DNA from 2 places in the Pseudomonas sp. FP2309 genome. Region 1 is predicted to be linked to the other one. Evidence: riboswitches for the same ligand, from Rfam matches in the RefSeq annotation. Region 1 holds a riboswitch; the other holds the start of a gene.
The links. Region 1 has a riboswitch for cobalamin ahead of PSH59_RS11550 (CbtB-domain containing protein). Riboswitches for the same ligand answer to the same signal wherever they lie in the genome.
Positions count from the first base shown of each region.

Region 1 (4,118 bases):
CCCCTTGGCCGCCACTTTCTCGGCGATATCAGCGAGTGTCCCCATCGCCAGGTCCTGATCCGGCCAGGTAGCCCGATGCACCACGGCGATCGGGCAATCGGCGCCATAGTGCGGCAGCAACTCGGCGACGATCTTCTGCAGATGGTTGACCCCCAAATGAATCGCCATGGTCGTGCCGTGACGGGCCAGGCTGGCGAAGTCCTCGCCGGCGGGCATGCTGGTTTTGTCGGCGTAGCGGGTCAATATCACGCTTTGGGCGATGTCCGGCAGGGTCAGTTCGGCCTCAAGCAACGCCGCGCAGGCGGCCACTGCGGTGACGCCGGGGATGATCTGGAACGGGATGCCCAGCTCGCGCAAATGGCGGATCTGCTCGCCGATCGCGCCATACAGGCTGGGGTCGCCGGAATGCACGCGCGCCACGTCCTGGCCGTTGGCATGGGCGGCTTTGATCAGGTCGATGATCTGCGCCAGGTGCAGTTCGGCACTGTTGACCACCTGCTGCGCCTGGTGCCCCTCCAGGACGGCGGCGGGCACCAATGAGCCGGCATAAATGATCACCGGGCAACTGCGGATCAGGCGCTGGCCTTTGACGGTGATCAATTCCGGGTCGCCGGGGCCGGCACCGATGAAGTAGACGGTCATGGACAATTCCTGTGAAAAAGCGGGCGAGCATGAATGTTGCTCATGATCGGAAAGCGCGATTCTGGGGATTCTAATCGGCGCAGGCCAGCGCGAAGGTGACCTGCGTGGTTTTTTTGCGGGTAATCAGCAGTCGGGCAGGGGCGCCGCCGCGCTGTTCGGCCAAGGCCAGAGCGGCGCTTTCGGCGATCCCGTAACAGCCGGTATGGGCGAACGCGACGGCAGACTTGTGGCTAAGCCGGCCCTCATAAGCAGCCAATTGCTCGGCGCTGAAGCAGTGCAAGGGCAGGCCCAGCCGTTGAGCCAATGCCAGCAGCCCTGGCTCATCCTGTTTGCGATCGATGCTGGCCAGCGCGCTGATGCAGTGGCGCTCGATCCCGCCCTCGGCGAGGGCGCTGTCAAACAGTGCCAGCAGGGTGTGCACGTCACAACCCCGCTGGCAACCCAGGCCGACCACATAGGTCATGCCGAGTATTGGTCGTTGCGGTTGCGGCGGAACAGCCAGGCACTGATCAGGCCCAGGGCGAGCCAGAACACCACGTTGGTCAACTGCGACGCGATCTTGAATTGGGCTTCGAGAGCCTCTGGGGCCAGCATCGAATGCACTTCCGGTTGCGGCGCTCCAATCACATGGGGCACGGCGAGAATGGCCGCGCCGAGCACTTTGAGCAGCCAATTGCGGCCGAACACGATCAGCGCAATGCCGGCTGCGGTCGAGGCGGCTGTGCCGATCCACCAACTCTGGCGCAGTGCCAGGTCGGCGGCGGCGGTGCCCGGCAGTTCAGGCGGCAGGCCCAGGGTCGGCGCCAGCACGAAGGTCGCATACCCGGCCAGGCCCCACAGCAGGCCTTGAGCGGTGCGGGTTGGCGTGCGCAAGGTGTAGAGACCGGCCAGCATCAGCGCGAAACCCACCGCTACCACCAGATTGCCGCCGGTGGTGGACAGCACGCGCTGCCAGCCGTCTTGCGGCTCCCAGGCTTCGGCGTCGTGGCTGTGGGCCGCAGCCCCTGCGCCGTGATCATGCGCCACTTCGGCGGCTGCCGGGGCGTGTTCAAAGGTTTCCGCCTGCAGAATCAGCGGGGCGACCCAGAAGCTTTGCAGCAGGGTCAGCAGCAGGGCGGCCAGCAGGCCGCTGAACCCTGCGGTTTGCGCAATACGCTTGATCATGTCGTCAGCTCTCAATGGCACGGGAACGCGGCGCTGTGGCGGGTATCGTGGGCGGCGTTGTGCACCGCCTCGATATGCGAGAAACCGGCGAAATACACCAGGCACGCGCCGAGGATCGACGCGCCGATGGCGGCGGTCAGGCGTTGACTGAGCGTGGTGGTCTGGCTGGCGGTGTGCGAGGTGCTGCTGATGATCGACATGGCGCGTCCCTATCAGGTGTCAGGGTGAAACGAGCGCATGAAAACCCCGCGAGCCAGGCACGCAGGGTTCTGAACAGCGCCCGCCCACCGCGGGTTTGTTATCTGAATTTTTCGGGCCGGTCTCCGGGCTTGCGAGGGGCGCTCCTGAGAAGGAGTGGGGCCTGATCAAGCGTCTCCTTCCCATGCTGATGCACAGTGGATTTGACGCTTCGCTCGCTTACCGTTGCGGGGGCAGCACCGGACTGGTCATAGGTGTATGACGCACCGGTTTCCCGTTTCACCCTGTGAAGGGCACCCGAAACAAGGCGTGTAGGAAAGCATGCAGAACGGCGGTAGTCAAATGGGCCGAGCCCCTGTAGCCTTGCACCTTCGAGGTTCTTCGGCCCAGGCCGAAGCTAAGAAGGGAACGCGGTTCAAGCCGCGGCTGCCCCCGCAACTGTGAAGGGTTTTCCGACTGCCACGCCACTGCCTGAACCGGCGGGAAGGCGCAGTCGGCGCCGGTCATGTGACCCGCAAGCCCGAAGCCAGGAGACCTGCCTCGTAACCGATTTTCTACTTCAACCGGGCGGGGTGATCCGGTGACGAAATCCGCTTCTGCGCCGCGCCGCAGGGCCTATCGTCCCGTATGCCCGCCCCAAAGGGCATCCGATGAAAACACTGGCCAAACTTCCCGTCACCATCGTCACCGGCTTTCTCGGTTCGGGCAAAACCACGTTGCTGCGCCACATGCTCGACAATGCCCAGGGCCGTCGCATCGCCGTGATCGTCAACGAATTCGGCGAGTTGGGTATCGACGGCGACATCCTCAAGCAGTGCTCCATCGGTTGCACCGAAGAAGAAGCCAATGGCCGCGTCTACGAGTTGGCCAACGGCTGCCTGTGCTGCACCGTGCAGGAAGAGTTCTTCCCGGTGATGCGTGAGCTGGTCGCCCGTCGCGGCGACCTCGACCATATTCTTATCGAAACTTCGGGCCTGGCGCTGCCAAAACCCCTGGTGCAAGCCTTCCAGTGGCCGGAAATCCGCAGCGCCTGCACGGTTGATGCGGTGATCACCGTGGTCGACAGCCCGGCCGTGGCCGCCGGCACCTTCGCCGCGTTCCCTGATCAAGTCGACGCCCAGCGCAAACTGGACCCGAACCTGGATCATGAATCGCCGCTGCACGAGCTGTTCGCCGACCAACTGGCCAGTGCCGACCTGGTGATCCTCAACAAGGCCGACCTGATCGGCCCCGAAGACCTGGCCCGTGTGCGCCTGGAAGTCGCCGAAGAGCTGCCGCCGGCAGTAAAAGTCATCGAAGCCAGCAGCGGTCGCCTGCCGCTGGACGTGTTGATCGGCCTGGGTGCCGGCTCCGAAGAGCACATCGACGGTCGCCACAGCCATCACGATCATCACCACGACGGTGAAGACGATCACGACCACGATGCGTTCGACTCCATCTCCATTGACCTGCCCCAGGCCGACGAAGCGCTGCTGCTCAACGCCCTGAACCAGTTGGTGGTGCAGCACGGCATCCTGCGCATCAAAGGGTTTGCCGCGATCCCGAACAAACCGATGCGCCTGCTGATCCAGGGCGTGGGCACGCGTTTCGACAAGCACTTCGACCGTGCCTGGGGCGCCGACGAAGCGCGCGTCACACGCCTGGTGCTGATCGGCCAGGCGCTCGACGCCGCCAGCCTTGAAGCGCAGTTGCGCGCCGCGCTCAGCGTTTAAACCATGCACCTGCTCAGGACCCAGCCCGGCGGTTTCGTCGCGGACGACAATATTGCCGACCTTGGCCAAACCCCCGCCGAGCTGGTGATCCTGTGCAGCGGCGATTCCAGCCTGGCGCTGCTGGCCGAAGCGGCGCAGCAGTTGCCTGAGGATTATCCCAGCCTGCGCCTGGCCAACCCGATGCAGGTGCAGAACCATGCCTCGGTCGACCTGTACGTCGACGAAGTACTGTGCCACGCCAAAGTCATCCTGATCTCCCTGCACGGCGGCATTGGCTACTGGCGCTACGGCATCGAGCGTTTGGTCGAGCTGGCCGAGCGCGGCGTCACGCTGATCCTGGTGCCGGGGGATGACCGTCCAGACCCGGAGCTCAGCGGCCTGAGCACGGTCAACGCCGAGCAA
Region 1 covers NZ_CP117439.1:2,522,257-2,526,374, forward strand. The annotation lists gene cobM (precorrin-4 C(11)-methyltransferase) at 1-642, opposite strand, end outside; gene PSH59_RS11540 (cobalamin biosynthesis protein) at 713-1,105, opposite strand; gene PSH59_RS11545 (CbtA family protein) at 1,102-1,806, opposite strand; gene PSH59_RS11550 (CbtB-domain containing protein) at 1,818-2,006, opposite strand; cobalamin riboswitch at 2,103-2,320, opposite strand; cobalamin riboswitch at 2,362-2,562, shown strand; gene cobW (cobalamin biosynthesis protein CobW) at 2,655-3,716, shown strand; gene cobN (cobaltochelatase subunit CobN) at 3,720-4,118, shown strand, end outside.

Region 2 (4,118 bases), 1.2 Mb from region 1:
TGAACAACTGCGAGCCGGCGATGCCCGCCAGGATGATCTGCCCGGTGCCGCTCACGGAACCGCTGGCCCGCGCCAGCAGAATCACCAGCGCAAACGCTGCCATGGCGCCAACAAAGGCGCCGGCCGACAGCGAGATCAGCCCGCCGCCTACGCCCATCAACGCCACCAGCACCGCGCCGGTCGAAGCGCCGGCGCTGATGCCCAGCAGGTACGGGTCGGCCAACGGGTTACGCAGCAACGACTGCAAAATCACCCCGCAGGTGGCCAACCCCGCCCCGCAGGCAGCGGCGACCAGCGCGCGGGTCAGGCGATAGTTCCACACCACGCCTTCGTCAATCGGGTCGAGTGCGTAGCCGGCGTTCCACAGTTTATTGGCGAGCACCTGGAGCACCACCTGCGGTTCGATGGCGGTTTCACCGATGGCCACGCCGGCGAGTACGGCGGCCAGCAGCAGGACCAGGGCTATTAGCGTGCGGGTCATTGGGGCAGGTCGTAGCCGTCGATGGCGCCCGCCAGTTGTTCAAGGCCGTCGAACGTGCGGATGCTGGCCTGCAGCGCCAGGGCGTCGAGGATGATGATGCGATTGTGTTTGACCGCGTCCATGTTGCGCGTGACCGGGTCGCTGCGCAGGAAGGCCAGTTTCTTTTCATGATCGTCGGCGGGGTAGCGGCGCCGGTCCATGCGGGCGATCACCAGGAAGGTCGGGTTGGCCCTGGCGATGGTTTCCCAGCCGACGGCGGGCCATTCTTCATCGGACTGCACCACGTTATGCAGGCCGAGGGTCTCGAGCATGAACTCGGGGACACCTTTGTGACCGGCCACGTACGGGTCGCTGGCCATCTCGGCGCTGGAGAACCATACCAATGCACTGGCGTGCTTGAGGCCTTTGCTCTGCACAGTGGCCACCGAGTGGGCCAGGCGCGCCTTAAGCCCGTCGTTCAACTGCTGGCCGCGATCCTGTACGTCGAAAATCTGCGCCAGTTGGCTGATGCTTTTGTAGAGCGTGTCGATGCGAAACGGCTCCAGTCGCGTGCCGTCGGCGCCCACCAGGTTGTCTTTGTTTTCGCAGTCGGAGGGCAGCAGGTAGGTGGGGATCTTCAGCTCGTGGAATTGCTCGCGCGTACCCACCACGCCTTGCGGGCCCACCACCCATTCCAGTTCGGCAGCCACCAATTGCGGGCGCTTGGCGATCACCGCTTCAAAGCTCGGCTCGTTGTTGGCCAGGCGCTCGATGCCATCGTTCTGCGCCTTGAACTGCGGCAGCACGCTGTTGAACCACAGAGAGGTGCCAACCACGGTATTACCCACGCCCAGGGCGTAGAGCATTTCGGTAGCGGCCTGGCCGATGGTCACGCTGCGCGCGGGGGCCTGCCCGAAGGTCAGGGTGCTGCCGCAGTTTTCTACCGTCAGCGGGTAAGCAGTGGGTGCCGCCTGGGCCAGGGCACAGAAAGCCAGGCCAGTGATCAGGGCAATAACGCGTGGCAGCATGGGGCGATCTCCGTTTGAACCGTACGTGGAACTGGGGAGGTACGATTCGGAAATACACCCTCGAGCGTCGTGATAAAGGCAGGCAAGGATGTGCTTCCCGGACACCCCGCCGGTGAGTGATGTTGCTGGGCCGGCAGGTCTCCTGACTGATGCGTCGTCGCCTCGCTCCAGCCTTCCCGGACGGCGTCCAGTGGCGTTGAGGAGCGGGCTCGGCACCTACAGTTGCGGGGGCAGTTTCGATTGGCGCCGCGTGCGGCGTTTCGAATTCCCTATTAGTCCCGTGGGGGAACCGGCGCGGTATGGTAGTCCATCTTGGGCGCTGGGTGGAGGTACAATTTGGGTCCGTCCATAACCAACCCAAGGAAGGCCATGTTAATACGTCTGAGAATAGTGCCACTGTTGTTTTGCATGAGCGCACACGCCGCTGACCCTGCGCTCGCCCGCTACACCGACGCGATCGGCGACAGGGCCCGCGCCATCGCCCAGTTGGATGACGCAACCATTCTTGCCGAGGAAGCCAAACTGGCGCCCGTCGCCAGTGACCTGTTGCGCAAGGTCGCGCCGCTGATCCGCAAGGGCGGCACCGGCACTGCGGTCCAGGAATTTTTACTCGACCAGTACGCACAGCACGGCTGGCTGCCGATGATGTTCGGTTATCGCGGCTACCCGGCAGCGGTGGCGGTGTCGGTGAATAACCAGGTGAGCGCCGCGCCGCCCACCGATGTGCCGTTCCCGGACGCGGCGCTGGTAAAAGTGGAGTTGATCGCGGCATCGGCGCAGGCCCATGTTGCCCAGGTCTGGACGTTCGCCACACCCAATGCCACCCCGGCGCAACGCCAATTGCTGATGACTGCGCGCCGTGCGCTGGCCAACGGAGTCGCCCACGTTCAGGGCGGCCAGCGGCTGGCCAATGTGGGGGCGGCGATACAACAGGAACTGGACGCGGGCCATGCCGTCGCGGTGCGTGAGTTTGCGGGCTATGCCATGGGGCAGGCGCGCATACAAAAGCCGCAAGTGCTCGGTTACAAGGTCGAGGGTGACAGCCCGTTGATGCAACCCGGGCAAGTGCTCAACGTGTATGTGATCGCCAAGGCGGGCACCGTTGGTGTGAGGTATCAGCCACCGGACTTTTGGAGCCTGCTCTCCACGGACGGTGCCGACGGCGTGATGTTGTCGGCGATGGTCGAGGTGACGGCAGATGGGCACCGGCTGCTTAGCCGGATGCTGGATTGATGCGCTGTACCGCCCTGCGAATGCTTGAGCGATGGGGTGACACGCAGTGATGGCTCAATGATATTATTTGCCGCGCCCTTTCGATTCGCCTTTGTTCATGGAGAACTTATGTCTTTTCGCAACGTCCTTGTCCTGACCCGGCTTTGCACCTTGTTACTGCTGGGTGGTTGCGCCCAGTCAGTGTCGTCACCCCCACCTGCTGCGCCAGTGCCGCTTGAACCGTTAGGACAGGTTTTGCCCTCGAACCCTTCAAGGCTGGGCTGGATCGACCAGATCATTGATCAAGACCCCGTCGTCACTTCTGCGCGCAAGCCCGTACTCCAACCGGCTCCGGATAACGACGCGCGCATTGCCAAATTGCGTAAACAAGACGGTGGCGTGCTGCCCGCGGGCTATTGGGCGCTCTACAAGCAGAACCTGGAAGCCATGCAGTACGACTTGAACCACCAGCATGACGCGGCCCGTGCCGAATACGTAAACACCTACCGCGATGAGTTGAGTCGTTTGAACGACGTGACACTGCAAACCATAGCCACCGCGCCCCAGGCACTGGATGCCCACACCCGCAGCCAGTTAAACGCACGCCTGACTGACCGCACCGCGGCCTATATCACAACCAGCAATCAGTCGTTCCGGGCGGCCACGGACGCCCACATTAACCGCATGGCCTTGATGGATCGCCAATACGATGTCTGCGCACGCCACCCGGATTGCTGGGATGCACCAGTCAAGCACTAGCCTCGATACGTCATACACAGGGAGTAAGTCATGAATGCTGATCAATGGATTGTTTTGTTCGAGCGGGCCTTTCGTGAAATGGGCGATAAACTCGAACAGGTGTTGCAACTGAACAGTTGCCGCGAGCACTGGATTCAGGCCGAAATCAGCTTGTATGCCTGGTTCAAGAATGAGATCAGCCTCTGGACCGATTTGCCGATTGGCGAGCGGCGCAAAGCCGACCTGTATGCCCTGGACGACAGTGGCTCAACGAGCATGGTTGCTGAAATCAAGTGTCTGGGCGACATATCCCAAGCCAAGTGCCTGGAGGGCAATTGGTCAGTGAGGGCTGATGTTGAGCGGTTGCGCTCATTCGAATGCCCGGTCCGGTTGTTTGTGCTGGTGATTGCCAAAGGTGAGCGCGAGACCAACACCGGACGACGCCTTCGCGGGGATGAGTGGGTAGATGGGCGTGACTGCGTCAACGTAGACCTGGGGTTTGCCTTGATCCGCCTGTGGGCGCTTTGACGCAGCTGCTTTCCTGTCGGGCATGCGACTGGCTTACTGCGCGAGCAACTGCTGGAAGCAAGTAAGGGCATGCTGCAAAAGCAGTGGGGGAAGTGACGGTCGATTGGTCGAAAAAGCACCGCAGGTCAAAGGTGGGAGCAAGCCCGCTCCCA
Region 2 covers NZ_CP117439.1:3,705,743-3,709,860, reverse strand. The annotation lists gene PSH59_RS16990 (iron ABC transporter permease) at 1-481, opposite strand, end outside; gene PSH59_RS16985 (ABC transporter substrate-binding protein) at 478-1,488, opposite strand; cobalamin riboswitch at 1,603-1,797, opposite strand; gene PSH59_RS16980 (M24 family metallopeptidase) at 1,897-2,721, shown strand; gene PSH59_RS16975 (hypothetical protein) at 2,956-3,459, shown strand; gene PSH59_RS16970 (hypothetical protein) at 3,490-3,966, shown strand.
Region 2: it holds a riboswitch for cobalamin, as region 1 does, so the genes downstream of both, PSH59_RS16985 (ABC transporter substrate-binding protein) here and PSH59_RS11550 (CbtB-domain containing protein) in region 1, are expected to answer to the same signal.